DNA from 3 places in the Methylobacterium sp. HMF5984 genome. Region 3 is predicted to be linked to each of the others. Evidence: riboswitches for the same ligand, from Rfam matches in the RefSeq annotation. Region 3 holds a riboswitch; each other region holds the start of a gene.
What was found. A riboswitch is a leader RNA that binds a small molecule or an ion and turns the genes downstream of it on or off. The one in region 3 is predicted to bind cobalamin.
Positions count from the first base shown of each region.

Region 1: linked by a shared signal. The riboswitch ahead of ACFZ8E_RS05545 (TonB-dependent receptor) and the one ahead of ACFZ8E_RS19940 (CbtB-domain containing protein) in region 3 are both predicted to bind cobalamin.
Region 2: linked by a shared signal. The riboswitch ahead of ACFZ8E_RS12860 (TonB-dependent receptor) and the one ahead of ACFZ8E_RS19940 (CbtB-domain containing protein) in region 3 are both predicted to bind cobalamin.

Region 1 covers NZ_JBJFLN010000001.1:1,182,576-1,192,750, reverse strand. The annotation lists gene ACFZ8E_RS05575 (glycosyltransferase family 87 protein) at 1-1,044, opposite strand, end outside; gene aroB (3-dehydroquinate synthase) at 1,126-2,244, opposite strand; gene ACFZ8E_RS05565 (shikimate kinase) at 2,252-2,857, opposite strand; gene ACFZ8E_RS05560 (histidine kinase) at 3,196-3,348, shown strand; gene ACFZ8E_RS05555 (site-specific tyrosine recombinase XerD) at 3,345-4,331, shown strand; gene ACFZ8E_RS05550 (App1 family protein) at 4,393-5,628, shown strand; cobalamin riboswitch at 5,713-5,921, shown strand; gene ACFZ8E_RS05545 (TonB-dependent receptor) at 6,257-8,428, shown strand; gene ACFZ8E_RS05540 (PepSY domain-containing protein) at 8,430-9,920, shown strand; gene ACFZ8E_RS05535 (3-keto-5-aminohexanoate cleavage protein) at 10,079-10,175, shown strand, end outside.
Region 2 covers NZ_JBJFLN010000001.1:2,652,621-2,662,795, forward strand. The annotation lists gene ACFZ8E_RS12840 (alkaline phosphatase family protein) at 1-74, shown strand, start outside; gene ACFZ8E_RS12845 (mannose-1-phosphate guanylyltransferase/mannose-6-phosphate isomerase) at 232-1,656, shown strand; gene ACFZ8E_RS12850 (hypothetical protein) at 1,732-2,085, opposite strand; gene ACFZ8E_RS12855 (DUF2778 domain-containing protein) at 2,447-3,601, shown strand; cobalamin riboswitch at 3,670-3,884, shown strand; gene ACFZ8E_RS12860 (TonB-dependent receptor) at 4,003-6,156, shown strand; gene ACFZ8E_RS12865 (hypothetical protein) at 6,260-6,628, shown strand; gene ACFZ8E_RS12870 (copper chaperone PCu(A)C) at 6,861-7,373, shown strand; gene ACFZ8E_RS12875 (SCO family protein) at 7,363-7,980, shown strand; gene ACFZ8E_RS12880 (DUF2946 family protein) at 7,977-8,345, shown strand; gene ACFZ8E_RS12885 (TonB-dependent receptor family protein) at 8,410-10,175, shown strand, end outside.
Region 3 covers NZ_JBJFLN010000001.1:4,106,853-4,117,027, reverse strand. The annotation lists gene cobG (precorrin-3B synthase) at 1-862, opposite strand, end outside; gene cobN (cobaltochelatase subunit CobN) at 859-4,239, opposite strand; gene ACFZ8E_RS19960 (Uma2 family endonuclease) at 4,247-4,909, opposite strand; gene cobW (cobalamin biosynthesis protein CobW) at 4,913-5,947, opposite strand; gene ACFZ8E_RS19950 (DUF1636 domain-containing protein) at 5,966-6,334, opposite strand; gene ACFZ8E_RS19945 (CbtA family protein) at 6,327-7,076, opposite strand; gene ACFZ8E_RS19940 (CbtB-domain containing protein) at 7,099-7,275, opposite strand; cobalamin riboswitch at 7,312-7,593, opposite strand; gene cobU (bifunctional adenosylcobinamide kinase/adenosylcobinamide-phosphate guanylyltransferase) at 7,661-8,188, shown strand; gene cobO (cob(I)yrinic acid a,c-diamide adenosyltransferase) at 8,185-8,787, shown strand; gene ACFZ8E_RS19925 (cobyric acid synthase) at 8,822-10,175, shown strand, end outside.

The DNA of each region.
Region 1 (10,175 bases), 2.9 Mb from region 3:
GAGGATCGTCGCCGGAACCAGAGGGACGAGGTCGTAGACCGGCACGTAGGGCGAGACCATCGGAGCCGCGGCGAGCAGCGTCGCGGCGCGCAGGCCGAGGTCGCCGTTGCCGGCCCAGACCCGCCAGGCGACCGCGAGCGCCGCGAGGCTCGCGCCGATCTGCAGCGTCCAGGCCGCCGCGAACGAGCCGCCGGCCAGCCGGACCGCGCCGAAGGCGCTGGCGTTGAGATCGAGGCCGGCGCCGGCCTCCTGCAGGATGATCCGGTTGGTCTCCGACAGGCTCGCGACGAAGGCCTGCCAGGGCGCGAGCCCGAACAGGACGACCGAGGCGAGGCACAGGGCCAGCGCCGTGGCGAGGCAGGCGGCGAGCGCCTGTCGGCGGCCCGTCATGAGCAGCAGGAACGGCGCCAGCGCTGCGAGTTGCGGCTTGTAGGCGACGAGCCCGAAGCAGAGCCCGGCGAGCCAGGGCCGCCGGTCGACCAGCATCGCTCCGAGCGTCAGCAATCCAGCGGTGACGAGGCCGTTCTGGCCGTACGCGAGATTGCAGAGCACCAGCGGGTGCGCGAGCCCGATCAGCACCGCGTCGCGCCGCCCGGTCGCACGGTGGAGCGCAGCGGCGAAGATCGCGAGCGAGAGGGTGATCCAGACGAGGAAGGCCCCTTGCGGGCTCAGCAACGCAAGGGGGGACGCCGCCAGAAGGAACACCGGCGGGTAATGCCACGCGAACCGGCATTCCGGCCCGAAGGCCGCAGCGAGGTTCTGAAGGTGCACCGGCAGGTCGTAGGCCTCCGTCGCGCGTCCGCCCAGCGCCGTCCGGCCGACTACCCAGACCTGGGCAAGATCGCTGCCCATCACGTCGCCGAGCCAGTTGTGGCGCGGATCGGGTCCGGTGCCGAAGGCGAGGTAGGCCAGCGCTAGGATCGTCGGAACCAGGAATGCGGCGGCCAGGCGCGCGAAGCGGAGCAGGCCGGCATCGTGGGCGAGACGTTCCCGCAGGCTGGCCGCGAAGCGCTCCGACGCGCTGACACCCTGCGACGCGCCCATGGTCCGACCCGAATCCTGGCCGAGCGCCAGCGCGGCGACGATAGGGCCGCGAGGTTCCGCCGCGGTTAATGCGGGTCGGGCTCAGCCGGCCCGCAGCTCGTCCTGCAGGAAGGCGCGCACCGCGTCCCGCTCGATTCCCGGCGCGATGAAGCTCCGGCCGATGCCGCGAGCGAGGATGAAGGTCAGCGCGCCATCCTTCACCTTCTTGTCCTGCGCCATCGCGTCGAGCAGCGCGTCGGCGTCGCCGCAGCCGCCGGGCACGGCCTGGAGGGTGGTCGGCAGGCCGGCGAGCGCGAGGTGGTTGGCGACGCGGCCCGCATCCTGGCCCGCGCACAGGCCGAGACGGGCCGAGAAGCGGAACGCCAGCGCCAGCCCGATCGCGACGCCCTCGCCGTGGACGAGGCGGGCCGACTCGTAGCCGGTGAGGCGTTCCAGCGCGTGGCCGAAGGTGTGGCCGAGATTCAAGAGGGCGCGCTCGCCGTCCTCGCGCTCGTCGCGGACGACGACCCCGGCCTTGGCGCGGCAGCAGATCGCCACCGCCTCGTCGCGCTCCGGCCCGCCGGAGAAGATCCCGCGCCAATGGGCCTCGCACCAGTCGAAGAAGCCGGCATCGCCGATCAGCCCGTACTTGGCGACCTCGGCGTAGCCCGCCCGCATCTCGCGCTCCGAAAGCGTGTCGAGGGTCGCGGTGTCGGCGAGCACGAGGCGAGGCTGGTGGAAGGCGCCGATCAGGTTCTTGCCGAGCGGCGAATTGATCCCGGTCTTGCCGCCGACCGAGGAATCGACCTGGGCGAGCAGGCTCGTCGGCACCTGCACGAAGCGCACGCCGCGCCGCAGGGTCGCCGCGGCGAAGCCCGCGAGATCGCCGACGACGCCGCCGCCGAGGGCGACCACGAGGTCGCCGCGCTCGACCTTGTGGGCGAGCAGGCCGTCGCAGACCGACGCGTAGGTCGCGTAGGATTTCGAGGCCTCGCCCGGCGCCACCGCGACGAGTGCGGAGCGCAGGCCCGCTTCCTCCAGGCTCCTCCGCAGGGCGTCGCCGTAGAGCGCCGCGACGGTCTCGTCGCTGACGATCACCGCCGCCTTGCCGCCCAGCGCCGCCACGCGCGCGCCGGCGCTAGCGATGAGGCCGCGCCCGATCAGGATGTCGTAGTCGCGGCCCTGGTCGAGGGGGACGTGGACGGCGAGGGGCTCGGTCATGACAGCTTCACTGCGCGGCGACCGCGCGGCTCTCGTCCGGCGGGTTGAGGTAGGCGTCGAGGGCTTCGAGCACGTCCTGCACGACGCGGTCGTGGGCGACGTCGCGGGACAGCGCGGTCACGTCGGAGGCGGCATAGACCGGATGGCGCAGGTCCATCAGGTCGCGCATGGTCCGCTCGGGATCCTCGGTCTGGAGCAGCGGGCGGTTGCCGCGCTTGCGCACCCGCCGCATCAGCACGTCGAGCTCGGCCTTGAGCCAGACCGACACGCCCGATTCCGCGATCCGCGCGCGGGTCGACTCGCGCATGAACGCGCCGCCGCCGGTGGCCAGGACCAGAGGCCCCGCCCGCAGCAGGCGCGAGATCACGCGCTCCTCGCCGTCGCGAAAGCTCGGCTCGCCGTAGATCGCGAAGATGTCGGGGATGGTCAGGCCGGCGGCCGCCTCGATCTCGATGTCGGCGTCCTTGAAGATCAGGCCGAGCCGGCTCGCGAGGCGGCGGCCGACGGTGCTCTTGCCCGCTCCCATCAGGCCCACGAGCACGATCGAGCGCGAGCCGAGGGCCCGGCGCAGGCGCGCTTCGATCGGATCGCCCATCGGCTCGGGCGTGGTCATCGGGCGGGGCTCGGCATGGACGGCAAAGGGCGGGTCGGCGACGGGGCTGGGAGCGGGTGCGGCGGTGTCCCGGGTCTTATACCAAGTCTGCGGGGTTATCACCCATGCGGTCGGGCCCGCGGCCGCCGCCCCCTGAAATCTCGGAAAGGGCCCGGAGACGGCGTGGAGCCGGCCCGATGCGCCGGCCCATCGTCGCGGCGAGACGGGCGCAGGATGTGGCCTTCCGGGCCTTGCCAGCGCGGCGGCGGCATGGTGCAACCCGGGTCGCCGCGGCGCAAAACTTAAGTCCCCGCTGCGCCCTGCTCCATCGCGTCCGCGTGCCCCGAGGTTCGACCGCTGTGCCGACCCTATTCCGTTTCTTCGCCACCCTCGCGATCCTGGCCGGCCTCGTCTTCGCCGGCATGTTCGCGCTAGCGACCTTCGTGACGCCGACGCCGCGGGAAATGAGCGTGACCATCCCCGCCTCGAAGCTCCAGCCGGGCGGCCGGTGAGGGAGGAGCGTCCGCCCGAGGCCGAGCGGCGGACGCCGCCCGAGATCGCGGCCTACCTCGACATGCTGGCCGCCGAGCGCGGAGCGGCGAAGAACACCCTCGAAGCCTACCGGCGCGATCTCGACGACTACTTCGGTCACCTCGCCGACGAGGGCCTCGACCTCGCCGAGATCGAGGCGGCGGACCTCCGCGCCTACGTCGCCTCCCTCGAGCCGCGTGGCCTGAAGCCGGCCTCCGCCGCCCGGCGGCTCTCCTGCATCCGCGGCTTCCACAAGTTCCTCTACGCAGAAGGGCTGGCCGAATCCGATCCGAGCGCGCCGCTCACCGGCCCGCGCCGCGGCCGCGCGCTGCCGAAGGTACTGTCGGTCGCCGAAGTCGACCGGCTGCTCGCGACGGCGCGCGCACAGATCGATGCGGCGGTCGAGGCCGAGGCGCCGGGCCAGGCGCGGCGGGCGCAGCGGATGCTGTGCCTGCTCGAGCTGCTCTACGCCACGGGCCTGCGCGTCTCCGAGCTGATCGCGCTTCCGCGCTCGGCCGCCTCGACCCGCGAGCGCTACCTCGTGGTGCGGGGAAAGGGCGGCCGCGAACGGCTGGTGCCGCTCACCGAGCTGGCGCGCGACGCGATGCGCCGGCACCTCGCCGCCTCGCCGAGCGACGCGCCGTGGCTGTTTCCCGCCGACAGCGAGAGCGGCCATCTCACCCGGCAGGCCTTCGCCCGCGACCTGAAGGCGGCGGCGGAGGCCGCGGGCCTGCGCGCCGACAAGGTCAGCCCGCACGTGCTGCGCCACGCCTTCGCCAGCCACCTGCTGCACAACGGCGCCGACCTGCGGATCGTGCAGGAGCTGCTCGGCCACGCCGACATCTCGACGACGCAGATCTACACGCACGTCCTCGACGACCGCCTGAAGAGCATGGTCCGCGACCTGCATCCGCTGATGGACGAGCCCTCCGGCCCCGACGGCGCACCGGAGGTGCAGCCGTGAGGGCTCCGATCCGCCGCGTGCGGCGTTGACCGGCTCAGGCGACGGAAGCGGGCGATCGGCGATGGGAGTGCGTTTGCGGCGTTGGAGGAGGGGCGCGGTCCGGGCGCTGAAGCTCGTCGCCCGCCCGGTCCGCCGGGCGCAGGGGCGCGGCGGCATCGTCATCGAGCCCTATCGCGGCTACGGCTCCGCCGACGAGATCTTCCTGATCGGCCGCATCTTCCGCCAGTCCCACCCCGATACGGCACCGGGCGACGAGAGCCTGCGCGCGCAGCTGCGGGACATCGCCCGGCGGATCGCGCGGCGGGCGCTGAAGGATGCCGCCGTCACCGCCCGCTTCGGCGGCGCGCAGACGCGGGTCGAGACCGACCGCGACGGCTACTTCCGCGTCCATCTCCGCCCGGAGGCGTTGCCCGCGGGCGACCATGGCTGGCACGACGTCGACCTCACGCTCGAGGCGGAGCCGCCGGTGCGGGCGCGGGGGCAGGTGTTCGTGCCGCCGGGCGCCACCGGCTGCGTCGTCGTCAGCGACATCGACGACACGGTGATGCGCACGGGCGTCGCCAACAAGGCCAAGATGCTGTGGCGGCTGTTCGTGGAGGATGCCGAGAACCGCGTCGCCTTCCCCGGCGTCGCCGCGCTCTACCGGGCCCTCTACGTCGGCCCGGACGGCATCGAGGCCAACCCGATGCTCTACGTCTCGCGCGCGCCGTGGGGCCTGTACGAGATGCTGTCGGAGTTCTTCACGATCCACGGCATCCCGGTGGGCCCGATCCTGTTCCTGCGCGAATGGGGCCTGTCGTGGAAGCACCCCCTCCCCCGCCGGGCGGAGGATCACAAGCGCGCCCTGATCGTCCACATGCTGTCGCTGTATCGCGACCTGCCGTTCGTGCTGATCGGCGACAGCGGGCAGCACGATCCGGAGGTCTACGGCCGGATCGTCGCCGACCATCCGGGCCGGGTGAAGGCGGTCTACATCCGCAACGTGTCGCGCGACGCCGACCGCATTCGCGAGATCGAGGCGCTGGCGCAGGTCGTCGCGGCCGCCGGCAGCCACCTCGTCATCGCCGCCGACAGCACCGCCATCGCCCGGCACGCGGCGAGCCTCGGCCTGATCGCACCGGGCGCGGTCGCCCTGGTGGCGGACGAGCACGCGGCCGGCGGCGAGCCGGCGGAGCTGACCGCGGAGACCGCCCTGCCGGGCGACCTCGGCTCCGTCCTCGGCGGCGCCGGAGGAACCTTGCCGCCGAGCGTCGTCGTCGAGGCGTCGGCGCAGGACGGATCGCATATCTCGACCTAGCGTCACCGTGCGCGCCGTCGCTGTCGCCGCCGGGTCACACTTCACAGGAGCGTGATTCCGGCCGTTGACTCTTCGGGACCGCGGAAGCCACTTGGCGGGGACGGTTCCCCTCGGGGATCAAAAGGGAACGCGGTGAGGACGAGGCTCCGAGGAGCCTTTCCAATGCCGCGGCTGCCCCCGCAACTGTAAGCGGCGAGCCTCCATCAACACGTCACTGGGTCACGGCGCCTGGGAAGACGATGAGGGGCAGCGACCCGCGAGCCAGGAGACCTGCCGTCAGTCGTGGTCACACGCGAAACGCGTCGGGCGGGGTGCCTCGACGGGTGTCGAGACGCATGGGCCCGCGCGGCGCATGCGGGGCGGCCTCGTTCGCGGTGACGTGCCACCACACGCGTCCGCACGTCCCTCCCATGCCCTTGCCCACCGCGAGACCCGCGCCGAACGACGCACAGGAAGCCGCCCGGCATCCGTGCGCCGGCGGCCGAGCCGCGTTCGGCCGATCGCCTAATTGTAACATTGTTACATTCGATGTAGATGGAGGGTCGGGCAGGCCGTCGCGTCGCGCCGATAGAGCCGAATCCGATCCATGCTCGTTCTTCTGCAAACCGCTCGTTCCCTCGGGCGCGCGATGCGCTGCCCGCTCCTCGCCGGCACGGCGCTCGTCATCCTCGCTCCGCCGCGAGATGCCGGCGCCCAGCCGGTCGCCGGCGAATCGGCGAGCGTCGTGCTCGACACCCTCACGGTCGCGGGCGACGGCGTCGGCTTGAGCCGCGCCGCGCCGGTCGGCCTCAACCTGCGCACGCCCGACCGCGGCGCGAGCCGCCTCGGCCTCACGCCGCTGGAGACCCCCGGCAGCGTCGACGTCATCTCCGGCGAGACCGCGCGGCTGCGCGGCCAGGACACGATCGCGGACGCCGTGACGCAGAACGCCACCGGCATCACCACCATCGCCTCGCCGGGCAACGGCAACGGCGCCTTCACCAGCCGCGGGTTCTCGGGGCCGAACTCGATCCAGCAGCTCTACGACGGCACGCGGCTGTTCGTCGGCGCCAACACGGTGACCTTCCCGTTCGACACCTGGAACGTCGAGCGCATCGAGGTGCTGCGCGGGCCGGCCTCCGTGCTCTACGGCGACGGGGCGATCGGCGGCGTCATCAACGTGGTGACGAAGAAGCCGACCTTCACGTCCATCAACCTGGTGCGGGCCGGCGTCGGATCGGACGGCATCGCGCGGCTCGCCCTCGATTCCGGCGGCCCGATCGGCGACGCGGTGGCCTATCGCCTCAACGTCAGCGGCAACCGCGCCGGCGGCTGGATCAGCCCGGACGGCGACTTCCGCAACCTCGCGGTCTCGGGCGCGATCCTGCTCCAGGCCACGCCCGACCTCGCCTTCACCCTGAGCCACGACCTCGGCTATCAGGAGCCGGCGCGCTACTGGGGCACGCCGCTGGTCCACGGGCGCATCCCGGATTTCATCCGGTTCAAGAACTACAACGTCCGCGACGCCAAGATCACCTGGGCGGACAACTGGACCCAGCTCAAGACGGAATGGACGCCCACCGCCGACATCACGGTGCGCAACACCGCCTACCGGCTGCAGAGCAGGCGCCACTGGCTCGACGTCGAGACCTACAGCTTCAACCGATCGACGCGATTGGTAGACCGGAGCGACTACACCGAAATCTACCACCAGCAGGAACAGCTGGGGAACCGGTTCGACGCCGCGTTCAAGGGCACGCTGTTCGGCTTCCGCAACGAGTTCCTGGCCGGCTTCGACGTGAACCACATCGACTTCCGGCACATCAACAACTTCTCGACCGTCGGATCGGGCCTCGTCACCAGCGTCCCGCTGACGGATTACGACCCGGGCTCGTTCCCGCTGAACGGCCGCGCCAGCCCGGCCTACGCGACGAGCACCGACCAGGCCTCGGTCTTCGCCGAGGACCGGCTGATCCTCACCGACCAGCTCTCGTTCCTGTCCGGCGTCCGGTTCGACGCCTCGACCCTGCAGCGCGAGAACCTGATGAGCAACGCGCAGTTCGAGAAGTCCTTCCAGGGCCTCGGCTACCGCTTCGGGCTGGTGTTCAACCCGACGCCGGACACCGCGCTCTATGCGCAGGTCGCCACCGCCACGGACCCGGTGAACAGCCTGATCACGCTGTCGCAATCGCTGGCCGGCTTCAAGCTCTCCACCGGCGAGCAGGTCGAGCTCGGCGCCAAGGGCGTGTTCTGGGACGGCCGAGGCGAGTGGACGCTCGCCGGCTACCGCATCGTCAAGGACAACCTGATCTCGGCGGTGCCGGGCCAGCCGAACGTCTCGACGCAGGTCGGCCGGCAATCCTCCTACGGGGTCGAGGCGGCGCTCTCGCTGCAGGTCACGCCGCTCTGGCGGGTCGACGCGAACCTCGCCCTGCTGCACGCGCAGTACGATTCCTTCGACCAGGCCGTGAACGGCGCGACGATTTCGTACGCCGGCAACCGGCCGATCGACGTGCCCGAGCGGGTCGCCAACCTCTGGCTCAATTACGCCTTCGCGCCGACCTGGGAAGCACGGGTCGGGTTCCAGTACGTCGGCGAGGTGTTCAGCGATTTCGGCAACACCGCGCGACGCCCGGCCTACGGGCTGGTCAACCTCGGCCTCGACCATCAGGTCACGCCGGCCTCGCGCCTGTCCTTCCGCGTCTTCAACCTGTTCGACAAGGTCTACGCGATCAGCGGAAACGCGGTGGACGGGGTCGGCACAAACTGGCTCCTCGGGCGACCGCGCTCGTTCGAGGTCGCCTTCACGACGGCGTTCTGAGATGGCCTCCACGGCGCGCATGCTCGCCAAGCTCGCTAAGCTCGGCAAGACGGGGAAGCGGTGGCTGCATCTCGGCCATCGCTGGCTCGGCATCGTCACGGGGCTGTTCTTCGCGACGTGGTTCGTGAGCGGCGTGGTGATGATGTACGTCGCCTACCCGTCGCTGACCGAGCCCGAGCGCCGGGCCGGGCTGCCCGCGATCGCCTGGGACGCGGTGCGGGTCTCGCCGGACGCGGCATTGGCCGACGAGCCCGGCTTTCCCCGGGCGCTGAGCCTGTCGATGCGGGGGGCCGAGCCGGTCTACCGGGTCGCGCGTTGGGACGGGTCCCGCCGCACCGTCTCCGCGGTCGACGGCCGGGCGATCGGCCCCGCGTCGCCGGACGAGGCCCTCGCCATCGCCGGCCACGATCCGCGCAGCCTGCGCCCGGCCTACCGCGACACGCTCGCCTACGACATCTGGACGGTGCACCAGCGCTACGATGCGGTGCGCCCGCTTCACCGCATCGCGCTCGGCGATGCGGACGGCACCGAGCTCTACGTCTCGCAGCCGACCGGTGCCGTGGTGCTCGACACCACGGCGCACGAGCGGTTCTGGAACTGGTTCGGCGCCGTCCCGCACTGGCTCTACGTCGCGCCGCTGCGGGCGCAGGCCGCGCTGTGGCGCACGGTGATCGTGTGGGTCTCGGGGATCGCGATGGTCGGGGCCGTTACCGGGTTCGTGCTCGGGCTCCTGCGGATGCGGATCGCCCGACGCTATCGCTCCGGCGCGGTGACGCCCTATCGCGGCCTCGCGCGCTGGCATCATCTCGGCGGCCTGATCGGCGGGCTCGCGCTGTTGAGCTTCATCGTCAGCGGCTGGCTCTCGATGAACTCGAACCGCTGGTTCTCCTCCTCCAGCCCGTCGCAGGCGATGCTCGAACGCTACGCCGACGCACCCGGCGCCCGCACCGGGCTCGACCGCGCCGCGATCCGCCAGCGCGCCTGCACGGACGCGGCGGAGGTGCGGTTCACCTGGCTCGGCGGTGCGCCGCTCGCGGTGATCGCCTGCCGCGACGGGCGGGAGATCGCCTGCTGCGGAACGGCGCCGGTCGCGCCCGACCGGCTGGACGCCGCCGCGCGCCGCCTGGTCCCGGAGGCTCGATCGATGACGACCTCTCGGCTCGAGCACGAGGACTTCTACTGGACGTCGCACCACCGCGCCCGGCGCCTGCCGGTGCTCCGGGTGGTGTTCGACGACCCGGCGGCGACGTGGTTCCACATCGATCTCGAGACCGGCGAGATCCTGAACCGGCTCGACCGGTCGGGCCGCGTCGAGCGCTGGGGCTTCGACCTGCTGCACACCCTCGATCTCGGCATCCTCCTGCGCCACCGGCCCGCCTGGGACGGGGTCATGCTGCTGCTGCTCGCGGCCGGATCGGTGATCGCGGGCTCGGGCGTGGCGATGGGCTGGCGCCGGCTGAGACGGCCGGCGGCCGGATCGCGCCCGGCTTGAGTGCGGGCCGATCCCCTCGCTCGGCTCGGCGAGGCTTGCTCAGCGAGGCTTGCTCAGCGAGGCTTGCTCAGCGAGGCTTGGCCCGCACGGGGCGGCAGCGCTACCATCGCAGCGAAGGGCCCGGAGCGGTTCGCGAACAGACAGGGACGGACGCTGCCATGGCGCGCGCGCGAAAAGTCATCATCACCTGCGCCGTAACCGGCGCGATCCATACGCCGAGCATGTCGCCCTACCTGCCGGTGACGCCGGAGGAGA
Region 2 (10,175 bases), 1.5 Mb from region 3:
GCTTCCAGCAGGTCGGGGACCAGCGCTACTTCGATGCGGCCGGGTTCCCGGGGCGGACGTTCGGGCTGGAGTGAGGCCGCCGGCCGAGGCGCCCGACGCCGGGCGTTTGCCATCACGACGGATTCGCGGCCGGCTGGACCGGCATCGAGTCGCCTCGCGGCGGCGCGGGCGCTACCGTGGGTTCGCCGAGACCGGGCCGTGCGGCCCGGTCCCAGGAACAGGAGTCGTCCGATGAGCACCGTCCGCATCCTGCCCGTGATCCTGTGCGGCGGCTCGGGCACGCGGCTGTGGCCGGTATCGCGCGAGAGCATGCCGAAGCAGTTCGCGCGGCTGGTGGACGCGTCGGAATCGACGTTCCAGGCCACCGCGCGGCGGGTGGGCGACGCGGCGGTCTTCGCCCGGCCGGCGGTGATCGCGGCGGCCGAGTCGCGCTTCATCGTGGCCGAGCAGCTGGCCCAGGCCGGGATGTCCGCCGACATCATCCTGGAGCCGGAGGGGCGCGACTCGGCCGCCGCCGTGGCGGTGGCGGCCTTGCACGCGGCCAAGGCCGACCCGGAGGCGGTGGTGCTGATCATGGCCGCCGACCACGTGATCGGCGACGTGCCGGCCTTCGCCGCCGCCGTGCGCACGGCGGCGGTCGGCGCGCGGGCCGGCTACACCATGACGCTCGGCATCGAGCCGACGCGCCCGGCGACCGATTACGGCTACATCCGCCGCGGGGGGGCGCTGCCGGAGGCCGAGGGCGCCTTCGCGGTAGAGCGCTTCGTCGAGAAGCCGGATGCGGAGGGCGCCGCCGCGCTGATCGCAGAGGGCGCCCTGTGGAACTCGGGCTACTTCCTGTTCCGCGCCGACCTGATGCTGACGGAGCTGGAGGCGTACGCCCCCGCGGTGCTGGCCGCCGCCCGGGCGGCGCTGGAGGCTGCCACCACCGACCTCGACTTCGTCCGCCTGGACGCGGCGGCGTTCGGGCAGGCGCCCAAGATCTCGATCGACTACGCGGTGATGGAGCGCACGACGCGCGCCGGCGTGCTGCCGGTGTCATTCCCGTGGTCGGACGTCGGCACCTGGGACGCGGTCTGGCAGGTGCTGCCGCAGGACGCCGCCGGCAACGCGGTGCGCGGCCGGGTCGAGCTCCTGGGCACGCGCAACAGCCTGGTGCACAGCGAGGGCGAGGGGCTGACCACGGTGGTCGGCCTCGACGACGTGGTGGTGGTGGCCACCCCCGACGCGGTGCTGGTCGCCTCGAAGGCGCAGTCGGGCCGGGTCAAGGAGCTGGTCGGGGTGCTGCGGGCCCGGGCCCATCCGGAGGCCGACGCGCACCGGCGGATGTACCGGCCCTGGGGCTGGTACCAGCGCGTCGACATCGGCGAGCGCTTCCAGGTCAAGCGCATCATGGTGACGCCGGGCGGGCGCCTGTCGCTGCAGAAGCACCATCACCGCGCCGAGCACTGGGTGGTGGTGAAGGGCACGGCGGAGGTGACGCTGGGCGAGCGCCTGGTCCTCGTGCACGAGAACGAGGCGGTGTACCTGCCGATCGGCTCGCTGCACCGCCTGACCAATCCCGGCAGGATCCCGCTCGAGCTGATCGAGGTCCAGGTCGGCTCCTATACCGGCGAGGACGACATCATCCGCGTCGAGGACGTCTACGGGCGGTGACGCGCCGGCGCGCCCGGCAGATGCATCCGATCCTCTGAACGACCCGGCCGCCGTCGGCGCGGGAATTGCCGGCGCTCAGTTGCGCAGCATCGCGATCCAGGACGAGACCGGGTCGACGACGTAGGCGGCGACCGAGGCCGCCCAGGCGCGGGCACGGGCCGGGAGCGAGCGGGCATCGCGTCCGGCCTCGACGTCGCGGGCGGCCATCAGCGCCGCGACGACGGCGTCCTCGCGCTCCTTGCATTCGTCGAGGGCGTTGCGCTGCGAGCCGGCGCGCCCCTGGGCCGGCGGCTGGTGCGCATAGGCTTCCCGCACGCAGTCGCGCCACGCCTGCTCCAGCGCCGCCGGGTCGGCCGCCCGCGGCGCCTGCGCAGCCGCGCAGGGCAGGGCGTTCAGGGACAGGAGGACAGCGAGGACGGGCATCCGCATGCGCGACGGTATCGCCGATTCGGGGCCGGCTCGGCAAGAACGAAGCGGCAACACGTTCGCGTGCATGCGCATGCCCCCGCTTATCCCCGCGCCGCGCGGGTCGAGCGGGTCGAGCGAGACGCTGCCGATCATCGCCGCGCCGGCGCACGGGTCTCGCGGGTTTTCGCGCGCGATCCGCACGCGTCGGCCGGCGGCTTAGGGGCGGATTAACCAAACGCGCGCCCAATACGGATCAGTCGCAGTTCTCTCGATCCCCGCACGGCCGACCCCATCGGCCGGCCCGCCGCCCGCCGATCCGTCGCGGGCGCGGGCCGGACGCTGCGCGGCTGCGGGCACCGGGTCGCCTTCGAGTCGAGTCCGCATGCCTCATCACCCGCGCTCCTCCTGCGGCCTCACGCGTCCCGCCCGCCGCCGGCGGGCACGCCGCCACCCGATCCTTCGCAACACGCTCGCCGCCCTGCTCTGCCTCGTCACCCTCGAGGGCGTGCCGCCGGGCGGCGGGACCGAGCCGGTGCCGCAGGTCGCGAGCCTCCAGGCCCGCAGCACCGGGTCGACCGCCCTCGCCGCCCTGTTCGATCCCCGGCCGATGCTGGGCCCGGAGGCCGGCGCGGACCGTCAGGGCGCGCCCCTCGGCGCCGCGCTCACCCCGCCCGAGCCGCGTTTCGCCCCGCCGGTCGCGACGCTCGCGGCCGCCGAGCCGCGTTCGACGGAAGCCGCGCCCCCGGTGCAGACCGGCCGGCAGGCCCAGGTCGTGGAGCAGGTGCGGGCCCTGCGGGCAAACCAGGTCTTACGGGACACGCAGGTCCTGCGGGTTACCCAGGTCCTGCGGGACACCGAGGTCGTGCGGCAGGCCCAGATCGTGCCGCTGCCGGTCGCCCGCCCGGCGGACCTGATCGCCGCCCCCGTGCCGCAGCGCCTCGCCCTGCGCCGCGCTCCGCGCCGGGTGCCCGAGGCGGTCCCGGCGCCCACCGCCGAGACGCCGTCGTTCTTCGAGGAGCTGTTCGCCGCGCGGAAGGATTCGGGCCCGGCTTTGGCCTACGCCGCCCTCGAGAGCCCCGGGCTGGAGCGGTCGCGCGGCCGCCTGTTCCCCGGCCCCGACGCGGGCGCCGGCACGGCGATCTACGACATCACCGCCCGCACCGTCCGCCTGCCGAACGGCGAGGTGCTGGAAGCCCATTCCGGCCTCGGCGCCAGCATGGACCATCCCGACTTCGTGCACCTGCGGATGCGCGGCTCGACCCCGCCGGGCACCTACGACCTCACCGAGCGCGAGGCTTTGTTCCACGGCGTGCGGGCGATCCGCCTCAACCCGGTGGGCGGCGCCGCCGCGATCCACGGCCGCGACGGGCTGCTGGCCCACACCTACATGCTCGGGCCGAGCGGCGCCTCGAACGGCTGCGTGTCCTTCCGCAACTACGACCGCTTCCTGCAGGCGTTCCTGCGCGGCGAGATCCGCCGCCTCGTCGTGGTGACCGGCCGCGGCGACGGCCCGGCCCGCTTCGCCGCGAGCCGCTGACGCCGTCACCGATCGGCCACACCCGGCGACGGCGTCCGAAAGCCGGATTGACGGGCCGGCGGCGCCCGACGCAACCTGCACGCGACGGTTCCTCATCGAGGATCAAAAGGGAACGCGGTGAGGGGAGGGCCCGACGGGGCCTTGCCCGAAGCCGCGGCTGCCCCCGCAACTGTAAGCGGCGAGCCTTCCACCACTGGACGTCACTGGATGCGCCGCATCCGGGAAGACGGTGGCGGGCGATGACCCGCGAGCCAGGAGACCTGCCGTCAGTCGTGGTCACACGCGAAGCGCGTCGGGCGGGGTGTTCCGGCGGGTGTCGAAGCCCCCGGCCGTCCGACGGACGGAGCGGTGGATCGGCCTCGTTCGCGGTGACGTGCCACGTCCGCGTCGCCCGAGGTCCCGTGTCCGCGTCCCAGTCCCCGCCCGTCTTCCGAACGCCAACCCTGCTCGCTCTCGCCTGCGCCGCCGCCCTCTCGGGCCCGGCCGCGCTGGCGCGCCCCGCCGCCGGGGAGGCCGAGGCGAACCTCGCCGAGATCTCCGTGACGGCCGACGATCCCAGGCCCGCCGCCGGGGCGGCGGCGAGCGCCGGCTACGTCGGCGGCACCATCGGCGCCGGCGGGGCGCTTCGGACGGTGGATGCGGCGAGCGCCGGCATCGTTTCCGGCGCCGAGATCAACAGCCGCCCGATCACGCGGCCGGGCGAGGTGCTCGAATCCGTGCCCGGCCTGATCGTCACCCAGCATTCGGGGGAGGGCAAGGCCAACCAGTTCTTCCTGCGCGGCTTCAACCTCGACCACGGCACCGACATCGCGATCGAGGTCGACGGGATACCGGTGAACATGCGCACGCACGCGCACGGCCAGGGCTACGCCGACATCAACTTCCTGATCCCCGAGCTCGTCGGCGCGGTGGCGTTCCACAAGGGGCCGTACTTCGTCCGCGACGGCGACTTCGCCTCGGCCGGCTCGGTACGGATCGACTACCTCGACACCGTCGCCAAGAACGTCGCGCTGACCGCGTTCGGCAGCTTCGGCTACGCGCGGGCGCTGACCATCGCCTCGGCCCCCCTCGGCCAGGGCAACCTGCTCGTGGCGGGCGAGGCGCAGGTCTACGACGGCCCGTGGGACGTGCCGGATGCGCTGCGCAAGGTGAACGGCGTGGTGCGCTACAGCCAGGGCACGGCGCTCGACGGGTTCTCGGTCACCGGCATGGCCTATGCCAGCCGCTGGACCGCGACCAACCAGATCGCATCGCGCGCGGTGTCGGAGGGGATCATCGGCCGCTTCGGCACCCTGAACCCGACCGACGGCGGCGACAGCAGCCGGTTCTCGCTCTCGGGCCGCTGGAGCATGACCGACGACACCGGCGTCACGCGGGCCTCGGCCTACGTCATCCGCTCGCAGCTCAACCTATTCAACGACTTCACCTACTTCCTCAACGATCCGGTCAACGGAGACCAGTTCCACCAGCTCGACCAGCGCATCCTCGGCGGCGGCGAGGTGAGCCACGTCTTCCAAGGCGACCTGTTCGGGCATCCGATGGAGAACGAGATCGGGGTGCAGACCCGCACCGACGCGATCCGCGTCGGGCTGTTCAACACCGCGAACCGCCAGTTCCGCACGGGCGTCCTCGACGACCGGGTGCTGGAGGCGAGCGGGGCGTTCTACGTCGACAACCGCGTGCGCTGGACCGACTGGCTGCGCACCAGCGTCGGCTTCCGGGCCGACGGCTACTACGGCGACGTGGTCTCCGACACGGCGGCCAATTCCGGCAAGGCACGGGACGGCATCGTCAACCCGAAGCTCGGGCTGGTGCTGGGGCCGTGGTTCGACACCGAGCTCTACGTGAACTACGGCGGCGGCTTCCACTCGAACGACGTGCGCGGCGTGACCGCGACGGTCGACCCGGCGAGCCCCCTCTTCAACATCGCGCGCTCGCCCTTCCTCGTGCCCTCGACCGGCTACGAGGTCGGCATCCGCAACCGCTCGATCGCCGGGCTGGAGACGGCATTGGCCCTGTTCCGCCTCGATTTCGCGTCGGAGAACCTGTTCCAGGGCGACACCGGCACGACGGAGCCGAGCCGGCCGAGCCGCCGCTTCGGCATCGAGTGGACCAACCGCTACGCGGTGACGCCGTGGCTGAGGCTGGAGGGGGACCTCACCGTCACCAATGCCCGCTTCTCCGACGTCGACCCGGTCGGCAACCGCATCCCCGAGGCGCCGACCACGATCGCGTCGGCCGGGTTCACCTTCGGCGAGGGCCTCGGCTGGTTCGGCGCGATGCGGCTGCGCTACTTCGGCCCGCGCCCGCTGATCGAGGACAATTCCGTGCGCTCGAAGCCGACGGCGCTGCTCAACGGCCGCGTCGGCTACCATTTCGACAACGGCCTCAGCCTGTCGCTCGACGTGCTGAACCTGACAAACGCCAAGTCGGACCAGATCACCTACTACTATATCTCGCGCCTGCCGGGCGAACCGGCCGACGGCGTCGCCGACCGGCACTTCCACCCGGTCGAGCCCACCGCCGTGCGGCTGACGCTGGCCGGGCGGTTCTGAGCGGCGGCCCTCGATCCGAGCGGCAGGCCCGGCGAAAACGGCCTCGCACGGTTCTGCCGCATTGACGGGGTGGCGGCCGGCGCCCTAGGCGTGGGACATGCGCATGTGGCGGCCAGATTGGCGGGTCTGCCGCGCGGTCATCGCCGTGACCGCGCTCTACGCGCTCGCCCTGCAGGCCGTCCTCGGCGGGATGACGGGCGTGCGCACCCTCGACCCGGCGCACGCGCTCTGCCTGCAGGAATCCGGCGCGGACGGGCAGGGCCCGGCCGACGCGCCCCATCACGGCGACCACCTGGCATGCTGCACGGCCGCGCAGGCGATGCCGATGGCGGACGTGCCGGTTCCGGCGGCCGTCGCGGTCGCCCGGTCCGCTCCCCCGGCCGTCGACGTTCCGTGGCGTCCCGTCCTCGCCGCCGCCGCCCGCGCTCCGCCGGGCATCGGCGCCGGCGCACGCGCCCCACCCGCCGCCTGATCCACCGCCCGGCCGCCGCCCAGCCGGAACGCGGCGTCGCGCCCTGCCTCACGGTTGCGCGCCGAAAGCCGTGCTCCGGGAAGGCCTCGGCCCGCATCGACCGATGCAGCCTGCCGCATCGCCGTCGCTCGGCCCCTCGCGATCGCGCGAGCCGGCATGCCCGGGACGCCGTCCCCCAACCGCCCGGCCGCCCGCGGCCGCGACCGATACCGCCCCCTTCAGGAGAGTTGCCATGTCCAAGCTGTTCCGTCGCCGCGCGACCGGCTCCCTCGTCGCCCTCGCGCTGCTCGCGGTCCCGGCCGGCGCCCACGAGTACAAGGCCGGCGCGCTCGCGATCGCCCATCCCTGGACGCGGGCGACCCCGAACGGCGCCAAGGTCGGCGGCGGCTACCTCAGCGTCACGAACACCGGCACCGCGCCGGACACGCTGCTCGGCGCCACGGTGACCGGGGCGGACCACGTCGAGATCCATTCGATGACGATGGACGGCACCGTGATGAAGATGGCTCCGGTCCCGGGCGGCCTGGTCATCGCCCCCGGCGCCACGGTGACGCTCGCGCCGGGCGGCTACCACATGATGTTCGTCGACCTGACGGCGCCCCTGAAGAAGGGCGAGCGCGTCAAGGGCACGCTGCGGTTCGAGAAGGCGGGGACCGTCCCGGTCGAGTTCGCGGTCGAGGCGATCGGCGCGAAGGCCCCCGAGGGCGCGCAAGGGGCGGCCGGCGGCCACGATCATGCCCATTGATCCGCCGCCCGTCACGCCGGCCCAGCGCCGGGCGGGCTACGGCATCCTCGCGGCGGTGCTCGTCGGCATCCTCGGCATCGCCGGGGGCGTCGTGGCGATGCTGCCGCGCGGGCCCGCCAAGCCGGCGATGTCGGTGGTCGGCGGCCCGTTCCGGCTGCAATCGTCCAAGGGTGGGATCCTCGATTCGGCGACGCTGGCCAACCGGCCCTTCCTGGTGTTCTTCGGGTTCACCCGCTGCCCGAACGTCTGCCCGACGACGCTGGCCGACCTCTCCAACCTGATCGACGACCTGCACAAGGCCGGCGGCGACATCGGCGCCTACTACATCACCCTCGATCCCGAGCGCGACGACGCCGCGGTGCTGCGCGACTACATGGGCTCGTTCAGCGATTCGATCACGGGGCTGACCGGGACCCGCGAGGAGATCGACCGGGTGGCGCGGTCCTACCGCGTCTTCTCCAAGAAGGTCCCGCTGCCGGGGGGCGACTACACCCTGGAGCACACGCTGATGGTCTACCTGATGGACCGGAACGGCGGCTTCGTCGGCCCGCTCGATCTCGCGGCCGGGCACGGGCTCGCCCTCCGGCAGATCCAGGCCGTCCTGTGACGGGTCGGGCGAAGCGCGTCGGCGCCCTCGGCACCGCGCTGATCCTGCTGGCGATCTGGGCGCAGTCGATCGTGCCGCTCGCCGCCCTGCGGATGGCGCCCGACGCCGCGCCGCTCGGCCTGTCGGCGATCTGCGGCCATGCCGGCGCAGCCGACGCCGCGGGGGAGCCGGCTCCGCTCGTTCCCGGCTGCCACGCCTGCCCGCTCTGCGCCGTGGGGCTCGCCGCGCCGGTCGTCGCCGCACCGCAGCCGGCGGCGCGGGTCCTGCGCTGGTCGCCCGTCGCCTGGCCGACCCCGCCGCCCGCCCGCACCCCGCATCGCCCCCGGATCGCCGGCCGGCCGAGGGCACCGCCGACCCTGCTCTGATCGAATCGCGAACCTCTTCCGGCGGGCCGATCCCGCCTGCCTCCCGATCAGACGAGCCCGCCCGATGCCCTTCCTGCCCAAGCTCCGGCTGCGCGCCGGCCTCCTCCTCCTGTCCGCCAGCCCGCTCGCCGTCGCGCAGGCGCAGGCGCAGGCACAGGCACAGGCACAGGAGAGCGTCACGCTCTCCGAGCTCTCGGTGGTCGGCGAGCGCGACGGGCCGGCACCGGCGGCCGGCATTCCCTTCGGCGTCGCCGCGCCGCAGGGCTCGGCGCCCAGCGTCATCGAGCATCCGGTCGGGCAGGTCGTGACCGGGATCGGGCGGCGCGACACGATCGAGAACCGGCCGGCGACGAGCGTCGGCGCGGTGCTCGCCAACAGCCCCGGCGTCACCGTGCGCCAGGGCAACGGCGGGCGCGACGTGATCATCTCGATCCGCGGCAACAACGCCCGCTCCACCGGCGTGATCAAGAACACGGTGGTGCTGGAGGACGGCTTCGTCCTGACCCAGCCCGACGGCGCCGCGCGCTTCGACCTCGCCGACCCGCGGGCCTATTCCCGCATCGACGTGTTCCGCGGGCCGCAATCGGCCCTGTTCGGCAACTACGCCACGGGCGGCGCGCTGGCCTTCCGCACCCGCACCGGCCGCGAGATCGACGGCTACGAGATCGGCACCGATGCCGGCAGCTTCGGCTATCTCAGCACCTCCTTCACGGTCGGCGGCGTCAGCGGCCCGTTCGAGATCAGCCTGTTCTCCAGCGACGTGCGCGCCAACGGCTACCAGGACCATTCGTCCTACGACACGCAGACCATCGACCTGCTGGCGAGCTACACCCCGACGCCGGACAACCGCTTCACCCTCAAGGTGATCAACAACGACCTGCACGCGGACCTCGCCGCCCGGTCGTCGCTGGCCGAGTTCCGCACCAACCCCTATCAGCGCGGCTGCGCGGCGGCGGCGACCGCGGCGGCGGGCTGCTCGCTCACCAACCTCTTCGTCAACGGCGCCTACGGCCGAAGGGTCGGCGTCACCGCCGACGAGGCCGGCTTCGAGCGCAAGGACCGGCGCACGATCGTGGCGGCGCGCTACGAGCACGACATCGACGCCCAGACCACCTGGCGCACGCAACTCGGCTTCGACGAGCGCAATTTCAACCAGCCGTTCTACGCGACCGCGTCACGGGGCTCGTACCCGTCCTGGAACTTTCTCACCGACCTCACCCGGCGCTACGACCTGTTCGGCCTGCCGGCGGTCGGCTACGTGGCTTTGGCCTACAGCACCATCGACAACCGGATCTCGACCTACAACCGCGCGCCCTACGGCGGCCCGCGGCTGGGCGCGCTGATCGGCGACCAGGAGGCGGTGCAGTCGAACCTCGGCGGCCGCGCCCGCACCGAGGTCGCGCTCTCCGAGCAGTGGACGGGCGTCGTCGGCATCGGCGCCGAGACCACGTCGATCACCGGGCGCAGCCTCGCCTACGCCTACGCGGCCGCGGGCGCGACCACGACGATCGCGGACGCGAACCGCAGCTTCCTCAACGTCGCCCCGGAACTGGCGCTGGTCTACCGCCCGAGCGCCGAATGGGCGTTCCGCGGCCGCGTCGCCACCGGCTACACCACGCCGGCGGCGAGCAACCTGTTCGTGACCTCGGCGGGCCTGCCCGGCAACAACACCGGGCTGCAGACCCAGGAGAACCTCGGCTTCGACCTCGGCACCGACTGGACGCCGGTCGAGGGGCTGCGCCTCAGCGTCACCGGCTTCTACGAGATCTTCCGCAACGAGCTCGTCTCGCAATCGCCCGGGGCCGGCCTGCAGAGCTACACCTTCAACGC
Region 3 (10,175 bases):
TGCCGAGCCCGTCCGCGACCTCCGCCAGCCGATCCAGCATCGCCGCCGTGCAGCGGCCGAAGGGTGCCGCGATCTCAAGGCACGAAGATGCTCGGTCGGACAAAGCGGGTTTCCCGCCCCCCTCTGCGGGGGAGGGTGGGCCACTTTCCCCCACGGAGGGGGGAGGGGGCTCGTCGGCGAGGATGGCGGGCAAGGCCCGCACGAGGCTCGCTCGTTCCGTATCGGCAAGGTCGCGGATGCGGCGTCGGCCGCTGGTGGCGAACGCCCGGAGCAGCCCCGCGACCGCCTCGACGGTTCGCGCCTCGTCGCACGTCGCGATCCACGTCACGCCCGCTTCGTCCGCGAGGCCGACGGCCGCGATCCCCGGCCCGGTCGCGCGCACATGGATGTCGGCCGCGATTCCCGAGAGGTCGGTGCCGCCGCCCTCGATCAGCACCAGGGTCTTCGGCGGAAGCCCGGCGATCGCGAGGCCGTGCGCCTCGATCGCGGATGCCATGGCCCTGACATCCACGGCCTCCGCGGTCAGGCCGGCGAGCGGGCTGGTGAGGGTGAGGCGCTGCGGGCCGCCGTCGGCACGCATGTCGCCGAGGCCCGCCCCGCCCAGCGCCGCGACGAGGGCCGGCCGGGTCGCCTCGGTGACACCGCGCAGCTGTAGGTTGGCGCGCGCCGTGACGTCGACGTGGCCGTTGCCGAAAGCACGGGATGCCGCCGCCACGGCACGGATCTGCGCGCGCGTCAGGATGCCGAGGGGCGGGTGGATGCGGGCGAGCAGGCCGTCCCCGGTCGGCATCGGCCGCGTGAGGCTGGGGCACCAACCGCGGCGGTTCGCGGCATCCGGCAGGACGCGACGCGGCGCGCTCATTCCGCCGCCTGCGGCATCAATTCGTCGGCCGGCATCGCATTGCGCCGGCTGGTCCAGAGACCGCGGGCGCGGGCCTCGTCGAACCGCTCCAGGATCGCCCGCGTCGCCGCGGGATTCGCGGTGCGCAACGCGTCGAAGGTCTCGGCATCGGCGATCCAGGCGCCGTAGAGCCGGTCGAAGTCGGCATCGGTCACCGCGTCGGTGGTCGCGGCCAGCACGAACACCGCATCAAGCCCTTGAGCGAGTTCCTGGGCGCCGCGATAGCCGTGCCGCAGCTGTCCGGCGATCCAGCGCGGGTTCGCGAGCCGGGCGCGGACGAGGCGGGCGGCGTCCTCGCGGGCGGTGCGCACCTTCGGCGTCTCCGGCCTCGCGGCATCGAGGCTGTAGAGGGTCGGCGTGCCGCCCCCCAAGGCGGCCGCGGCGGCGAACCCGCCCATCGCATCGGCGGCGGCATCGCCGTCGAACAGGTCCCGTTCGGCCACGTCGAAGGCGTGGAGATAGGCGTCGGCCTGCGCCACCCGCTGGGCGAAGCCGGCATCCGCACCCTCCGCGTCGCCGTAGGCATGGGTGCTCGCCGCGAGATAGGCGCGCCCGAGATCGCCGCGCTCGGCCCATGCGCCGTCGAGCGCCGTCTCGGCGGCGCCGGCGCCATAGCGGCCGGGGGCGGCGCCGAAGATGCGAGCCTGGCCCTCGCCACGGCGGCGGGCTGCGGCAAGGGGGTTCTCGTCGTCCTCCTCCTCGCGCTGCGCCACGGCCCGTGCGGCGCGGTCGAGGAGGGCGAGGGTGTCCGGGAAGGTGTCGCGGAACGCGCCCGAGACGCGGCAGGTCACGTCGATGCGCGGCCGGTCGAGCAGGGCGAGCGGCAGCACCTCGAAGCCGGTGACGCGGGTGGTCGCGTGGTCCCAGGTCGGGCGGACGCCCATGAGAGCGAGGGCATGCGCCACGTCCTCGCCGCCGGTGCGCAGCGTCGGCGAGGCCCACAGGTCCATGACGATCCGGGCGGGATACTCGCCCTCGTCCTGGAGGTGGCGCAGGACGATGGCGGCCGCGGCCTTCTCGCCGAGCAGCGTCGCCGCGCGGGTCGGCAGCGAACGCGGATCGAGCGTCGTCAGGTTGCGGCCGGTCGGCATCACGTCGGTGCGCCCGCGCGAGGGCGATCCGGATGGGCCCGGCGGCACGAATCGGCCGTCGAGGGCGGCGAGCAGCCCCGCCCGTTCGGCCTGCGCGCTCGCGACGACCGCGTCCGGCGCGCCGTCCGGTGCGCGGCCGAAGACATGGAGCCCGTCGCGGAACGCGGTCTCGCCGAGGTCGCACAGGTGCGCATCGAGCGCCGCGAGCGCGTCCGTCATCGGCGTGTCGGCGTCGATTCCGGCGCCCGCCAGCAGCCCCGCCGCCTCGGCATCGTCGAGGATGGCGCGCGCGATCAGCGTCGCGCGGCGCGGGTCGAGGACGCTCGCGGCACTGTACTCCTCGACGAGCTCGCGCAGGCGCGCCGCCTCCGGCTCGAGGCCGCCGGCCTCGATCGCCGGCGTCAGGTGCCCCAGGGCGACGCCGCCGAGGCGGCGCTTCAGCGGGGCCGCCTCGCCGGGATCGTCGACGATGAACGGATAGACCACGGGCAGGGCGCCGACCGCCCGCGCGGGCCAGCATGCGGGCGCGAGCGCGACGGCCTTGCCGGGCAGCCATTCGGTGGTGCCGTGGGTGCCGAGATGGACCAGGGCGTCGAAATGCCGGCGCAGGCCGAGATGGAACGCGAGGTAGGCGTGCGTCGGCGGCTCGTCGGGATCGTGGTACCCGGCCTTGCGGTCGTCCGACCGGCCGCGGTCGGGCTGGAGGAAGATCGCGATACGGCCTGACGCGTCGTCTTCCCCTTCCCCCGCTGCGGGGGGAGGGGGCGTGTCGCCCCCGGCATCCACCATCCGAAAGCGGAACGCGCCGTCGCGGCACGTCGGGTCGGCTTCGGGTTCGCCCCAGCGTTCGATCAGCGCCTCGCGCGAATCTTCCGGTAGCGTCGCGAGCCAATCCGCGTAATCGGGCAGCGGGATCGCGAAGTCCGGCGCACCGTCCGTCAACGCCTGCATCAGGGCGGCGGCCTCCGGCAGCGATGGGCCCGCGTAGCCGGCCGCCGCGAGGTCCGACACGATCGCGCGCGCGCTCTCCGGCGTGTCGAGGCCGACGGCGAAGCCGGCGCGGCCGCCGCGGGACGGGTAGTCGGAAAGGACCAAGGCGATCCGGCGATGCCCGCGCGGCGTCGCGGCCAGGCGCAGCCAAGCGGCGGCACGGTCGGCGAGCGCCGCGATGCCGGCCGCGTAGGGCACCGCGCGGCGCTCGGCGTAGCCGTCGGCCGCGTCCGTTTCCTGCTTGAACGAGATCGGGAAGCTCGAGAGGCGGCCGTCGAATTCCGGCAGGGCCACCTGCATGGCGAGGTCCGCCGCGTTCATGCCCCGTGCCGACGCCTCCCAGGCCTCCTGCGGGCTGCCGACGGTGAAGGCCTGCAGCACCGGGCAATCGGCCGCGTCGAGGACGAACCCGGCATCCTCGCGCGCCGAAAAGGCGGTGGCGGCGACGATCAGGTCGGGTTTCCGCGCGCGGATCGCCGCGCGCACCGCGTCGACCGCCTCCGCATCCTTGAGGCTCGCCACCGCCAGGGTCAGCGTTCCGATGCCCCGCTCACGGAGGGCGGCCGCCAGCGCGTTGGCGGGTGCGCCGTCGCCGCCGAGAGCCGCCGAGCGATAGACCAGGATCAGCGCGTGCGGCGCAGCCGCGCCGGGCGCGCCGAGGCCGAGCGGCGAGGCGCCGAGCGAGAGCGCCGCGTCGAGGCCGAGCGGTCCGCAGCCCGGGCACCATGCGAAGCCGCGCGGCAAGGTCTCGGGCGGCTCGACGGTGGTCGGGACGCCGATCTCGGCCGCGAGGCGCCCGAGCATGCGGCGCAGGTTCTCGGGGCCTCCGGCGCGGAAATATCCGTCGAGCACCGGCGCGAGGTCGGGCGCGGTCGAGAGCTCGGCGAGCCGCGGGTCGGGCCGGTCGCAGCCGGGCAGGATCACCAGCGGGATGCCGGCGGCCCGTGCGACGGCGGCGCAGCGCTCGACGCCGTAGCGCCAGTAGTCGAGGCCGCCGAGGCAGCGGATCACGACGATCCTCGCCTTCGCCACCACGGTCTCGACGTAGAGATCGACCGACATCGGGTGGCGCAGGCGCGACAGCTTGGCCAGGCGCAGCGACGGGAAGCCCGGGCCGCAGGCCGCGTGGGCATTGGCGACGCCGAGCAGGTCGGAATCCGTAAACGACAGGAACACGACGTCGCCGGGCTGTTGCCCGAGATCGACCGCCGCCTCGCCGTCGTCGAGGCTCACCGTATCGATGCGGATCAGGTGCATGCGATGGTCAGCCTGCGGAGCCGCCCGGCTCGCCGGGGACGAGGCGGGGCCGGCTCGGAAACGCGACGCCGTCGTAGATCTCGGCCGCGGGCATGGCGATCCCGAACGCCAAGAGCGGGACCGTCGCGTCGAGCCCGAGAAGACGGGTCTCAGCCCAATGCCGGTCCGGATCACGCGTCCAGAGGCGGAGTTCCGCCGCATTGGGTTCCACCAGCAGGATATGCTCCAGGTCGGCCATCGTGCGGTACTCGCCGAGCTTCTCGAACGCATCGAAGTCGCGCGTGCTCGGCGACAGCACCTCGACGACCAGCCGCGGCTGCGCCGCCTTCAGCGCGTTCGGATCGCGGGATCCGCAATCGACCCCGATATCGGGGCGGCGGATCTGGCCGGGCAGCGTTTCGACGCTGCCGTCCCCGGTGAACGGACGGCATCCGCTTCCGCGTAGGGCCGTGCGCAACCATGCGAGGATGTTCACGACGATGTCGTCGTGAACGTTGCGCGCCCCGGCCATCATCCGCACCGGCACGCCGCCGACGAGCTCGTACCGCTCCGCTTGGGCTTCCTGCCAGGCGAAGAACGCATCGATGCTCATCGGCTCAAGTCGGCGGTCCAGCATCCCGGAATCTGCGGTGGTCGTGAAAACGCGCAGTGTAGCCTGTGCGGCGGACAACCCCTAGCCGGCGAGCGCTTCGGCGACCGCGCCCTGGTCGAAGCCCTTCAGGCCGATCACCACCAGCGTGCCGTCGCGGGGCTCGGCCGCCGTCCAGGGACGGTCGAAATGATGGGTGATGCGGCGGCCGACGCCCTGCACCACGAGGCGCATCGGCTTGCCCTCGACGGCGCAGAAGCCCTTGATCCGCAGGACGCCCTCGGTCTCGGCCGCCCTCTCGACGCGGGCGGCGAGGTCGGCGGCGGTGATCGCCGTGCGGACCGGGAGCGCCACGGTCTCGAAGTCGTCGTGGTCGTGATCCTCGCCCGCGCCGTGATGCGAGGGGCGCGCGTCGAGGTCGTCCTCGGCGGCGGCCTGGAGGCCGAGCAGCACCCGCGGGTCGATCTTGCCGTGGGCTGTCTCGACCACCTTCACCGCGCGGGGAAGCTGGCGCTCCACCTCGGCCCGCACCTGCGCGAGGCCGGCGGCGTCGAGAAGATCCGCCTTGTTGAGCACGACGAGGTCGGCGCAGAGGAGCTGGTCCTCGAACACCTCCTCGAGCGGGTTGTCGTGGTCCACCGCCGTATCGGCGGCGCGCTGGTTGGCCAGAGCCTCGGGGTCCTCGGCGAAGGCGCCCCACGCGACCGCCGGCCCGTCCACGACCGCGACGACGCCGTCGACGGTCACCCGCGAGCGGATCGCCGGCCACTGGAACGCCTGGACCAGGGGCTTGGGCAGGGCGAGGCCGGACGTCTCGATCAGGATGTGCTCGGGCGGGTTCGGGCGATCGAGAAGAGCCGTCATCGCCGGCATGAAGTCGTCCGCGACGGTGCAGCAGATGCAGCCGTTGGGAAGCTCGACGATCGAATCCTCGGTGCAGCCCTCGATGCCGCAGGCGGCGAGGAACGACTTGTCGAAGCCGATGTCGCCGAACTCGTTGACGAGTATCGCGAGCCGGCGCCCGCCGGCATTCTCGACCACGTGGCGCACCAGCGTCGTCTTGCCCGCCCCGAGGAAGCCGGTGACGATGGTGCAGGGGATCTTCTGGACGATGCTCATGGGGATCTCGCCGATGGCTCAGGCCGCGCGCGGCGGAAACGGAGGGATGCGGGCGACGACGCCCTTGCGGAATTCCTGCGGCCTCTGCTTCCACGGCACGATCCCGTCGGGCGTGCCGGCGTAGAGGCCGACGCCGTCGAGAATGATGCGTGCGGAATCCGCCGGGTCGAGGTCGCCGTAGACGTAGGTCCAGCGATCCTCCGCCGCCACGGCGACGGTGCAGGGCCGCTTGCAGACCGACAGGCACTCGACCGCTTCGATCGTCACGCCGTCGGGGGCGGGAAGCGCACGCAACGCGTCGAAGAGGCGGGCGCCCGCGCGCGGGCCGTCCGGCGCATCGCTCTCCATCCGGCAGGTGGTGCAGACGTAGAGGATCGTGTCAGCCACGGGCGCCTGCCGCGGCCTTCGGGCCGAAGGTCTGCCAGGCGCGCCCGAAGGCTAAGCCGATCACCGCCCAGAACACGAAGGCGATGGCGAGCGAGCGCGCGGCGAACTGCGCGGCGAGGCCGGCGGGAAGCTCGGACGGCGTCGCCGCCACCTCCGGCGCACCGGCCAGATGCGGAGCGACGATGAGCACGATTCCGCCGAGGATGGTGATCGGCACCCGGCGGATCGCGATGAGATAGATCCCCATCGCGGTGGCCGACGCCGTCATCACCCACCAGACCTGGCGGGCGGCCAGCGGGGCCGCCTCGCTGCCGGGCAGCTCGGGCGGCAGGCCCAGAGCCGGCGCAAGCGCCACGGCGAGGAAGCCGGCGACCGCGAAGGCGAGCCCGCGCTCGGGCGACGGCTCGCGGCCGGTGGCCAGCATCACCGCGCCGAGGAGCAGGGCGTAGCCGATGCCGCCGACGAGGGTCGCGAGCCCGGTGAACAGCATGCGCGGCAGGCCGGCGGCCGGCTGCCATTCCGGCTCGGCCTTGGTGTCGTGGTCGTGCCCGGCATGGGCGAGCACGATCGGCAGGCGCCCGGCCAGCGGGGCCGCCGAGGCGGCGGCGCCGGGAGCGGCCTGGGTCTCGTAGCGCTCGGCGGCGATGATCAGCGGCGAGGTGAGCGCGAGCTCGAGCCCCGTCACAAGGACGGCCGCGAGGAAGCCGGCGGCGAGCGCCGCCGACAGGAGCCGGATGAGCATGGGAACGCCTGGGTTCAGGCGGTCAATGGCAGGGGAAGTTCTGCGTGTGCCGGAAGTCGTGCGCCGCGTTGTGCAGCGCCGAGGCCGGCGAGAAGCCGGCGAGGAACACGAGCCCGAGGCCGAGCATGGCGGCGGCGACGATGGCGACGAAGCCCTCGTTCGCGCGGGTGCCGGTCTGGGTGAGGGTCTGGGTGGTCATGTCGACAACATCTCCGGCCGCCCCGCCGGCGGCGTTCGAGAAAGCGCGGGGGACGGCAGGTCTCCTGGCTCGCGGATCGCAGCGCCTGCCGCCTTCCCGAAACATCGGTGGCCGAAGGCAGGAGCTGAGGGCTCCCACGGCGTTCCGGGCTTCGATCCGCAACGCAGTCCCATCTCGGACAGGTCGGTTCAACGAAGCTCGGATCGCCGTGGGGACCCTGGCCGCTTACAGTTGCGGGGGCAGCCGCGGCATCGGGTTTCCCCTCACCGCATTCCCTTTTCACCCCGTCTCCGGGGCACCGTCGCGTCCAGCCATAGCCTGTCCGGTCTCCCCGCACAACGGAGGCTTTGACGGGCGCACAGGGGTTGGGGCATGGGTTCCAGCCATGCAGCAGGCCGCGCCTCGGACGACCCTCGTGCTCGGCGGTGCGCGCTCGGGCAAGAGCGCCTACGCCGAGAGGTTGATCGAGGCGGTGCCGGGCCCGTGGCTCTACCTCGCCACGGCACAGGCCTGGGACGACGAGATGCGCGCGCGCATCGCCCTCCACCGAGCGCGGCGCTCCGGCGACTGGATCACTCGGGACGTGCCGAACGCTTTGGCCGCCGCGATCGCCGAGGCGCCGGGGCCGGTGCTGGTTGATTGCCTGACCTTGTGGCTGACGAACCTGCTGCTTGCCGATGCCGACCTCGACGCCGAGACGGCGGCGCTCCGCAGTGCCTGCCGGGAAGCGCACGGGCCGCTCGTCCTCGTGTCGAACGAGGTCGGCCTCGGGATCGTGCCCGACAATGCGCTCGCCCGCCGCTTCCGCGATGCGGCCGGACGCCTCCACCAGAGCCTCGCGGCCGAGTGCGACCGCGTCGTCCTGACGGTCGCCGGGCTGCCGCTCGTCATCAAACCGCATGGAACGCCATGACCGACGACGCCGAACGCCATCGCGAGAAGATGGAGAAGCGCAAGGCGGTGCAGGACGCCGAGGTCGCGGCCAAGACGATCGAGAAGGGCCTGCTCATCGTCAACACCGGACCCGGCAAGGGCAAGACCACGGCGGCGCTGGGCCTGGCGCTCCGCATGCTGGGGCGCGGCCACAGGGTCGGCGTGGTGCAGTTCATTAAGGGCGCGTGGGACACCGGCGAGGCGCATGCGCTGAGGACCTTCGGCGACCGGGTCGCGTGGCACGCGATGGGCGAAGGCTTCACCTGGGAGACGCAGGACAAGGCCCGCGACATCGCCGCCTGCCTCAACGCCTGGAACCGGGCGACCGACCTGATGGCCGACCCGAGCCTCCGTCTCCTGATCCTCGACGAGCTCAACATCGCGCTGCGCTACGACTACCTCGATCTCGACGCGGTGGTGGCGACCCTGAAAAGCCGTCGCCCGGACCTGCACGTCGTCGTCACCGGCCGCAACGCCAAGCCGGCGCTGATCGAGGCCGCCGACCTCGTCACCGAGATGGGCAGCGTGAAGCACCACTTCGCGGCCGGCGTGAAGGCGCAGGAGGGGATCGAGTTTTGATGGAATGGTCCCTTCAGCCGTGACCCGAAGCCTAATGATCCAGGGCACCGGCTCGGACGTCGGCAAGTCGCTGATCGTCGCCGGGCTCGCGCGCGCCTTCACCCGACGCGGGCTTCGGGTGCGCCCGTTCAAGCCGCAGAACATGTCGAACAACGCCGCCGTCACAGCGGATGGCGGCGAGATCGGGCGGGCGCAGGCGCTGCAGGCGCGGGCGGCCGGCGTCGCGCCGTCGATCCACATGAACCCGGTGCTGCTCAAGCCCCAGACCGAGGTCGGCGCCCAGGTGGTGGTGCAGGGCCGCATGGTCGCGACGGTGAAGGCGCGCGACTACCAGGCGTGGAAACCGCGCCTGCTGGAGGCGGTGCTCGACAGCTTCGACCGCCTGAGGACGCAGGCCGACCTGATTCTCGTCGAGGGTGCGGGCTCGGCATCCGAGGTTAACCTGCGCGCCGGCGACATCGCCAACATGGGGTTCGCCCGCGCGACGGATACGCCGGTGGTGCTGCTCGGCGACATCGACCGCGGTGGGGTCATCGCCAGCCTCGTCGGCACCAAGGCGGTGATCGATCCCGACGACGCCGCGATGATCGTCGGCTTCCTGGTCAACCGCTTCCGCGGCGACCCGAGCCTGTTCTCCGACGGCATGGACCTGATCGCGCGCCACACCGGCTGGGCCAGCCTCGGCCTGATCCCGCACTTTCCCGAGGCGGCGCGCCTGCCGGCCGAGGACGTGCTCGGCCTCGTCGGGTCCGCCGGCCCGGCGGCGACGCGCATCGCGGTGCCGGTGTTTCCGCGGATCGCCAACTTCGACGACCTCGATCCGCTGCGGACCGAGCCCGCGGTGGAGGTGGTGCTGGTCCGCCCGGGCGAGGCGATCCCGGGCGATGCCGCCCTGGTGCTGCTGCCGGGCTCGAAGACGACGATCGACGATCTCGAATTCGTCCGGGCGCAGGGCTGGGACGTGGACCTGCATGCGCATCTACGCCGCGGCGGCCGGGTGCTCGGCCTGTGCGGCGGATACCAGATGCTCGGGCGGACGCTGTCCGATCCGGACGGCATCGAGGGCGAGGCGCGGACCGTGCCCGGCCTCGGGCTGCTCGCCGTCGACACGGTGATGACGCCGTTGAAGCGGCTCGAAGCCGTCTCCGGCACCAGCCTGCCCGACGGCATGCCGTTCACCGGCTACGAGATGCATGTCGGCGACACCACCGGCGCCGACGCGGAACGGCCGCTGCTGCGCCTCGCCGACGGGCGCGCCGACGGTGCGGTCTCCGCCGACGGCCTGGTGTCCGGCACCTACGTCCACGGCCTGTTCGCCGACGACCGCCAGCGTGCCGCATGGCTCGCCCGCCTCGGCGCACGATCCGACGGCGCCTCCTACGAGGCCG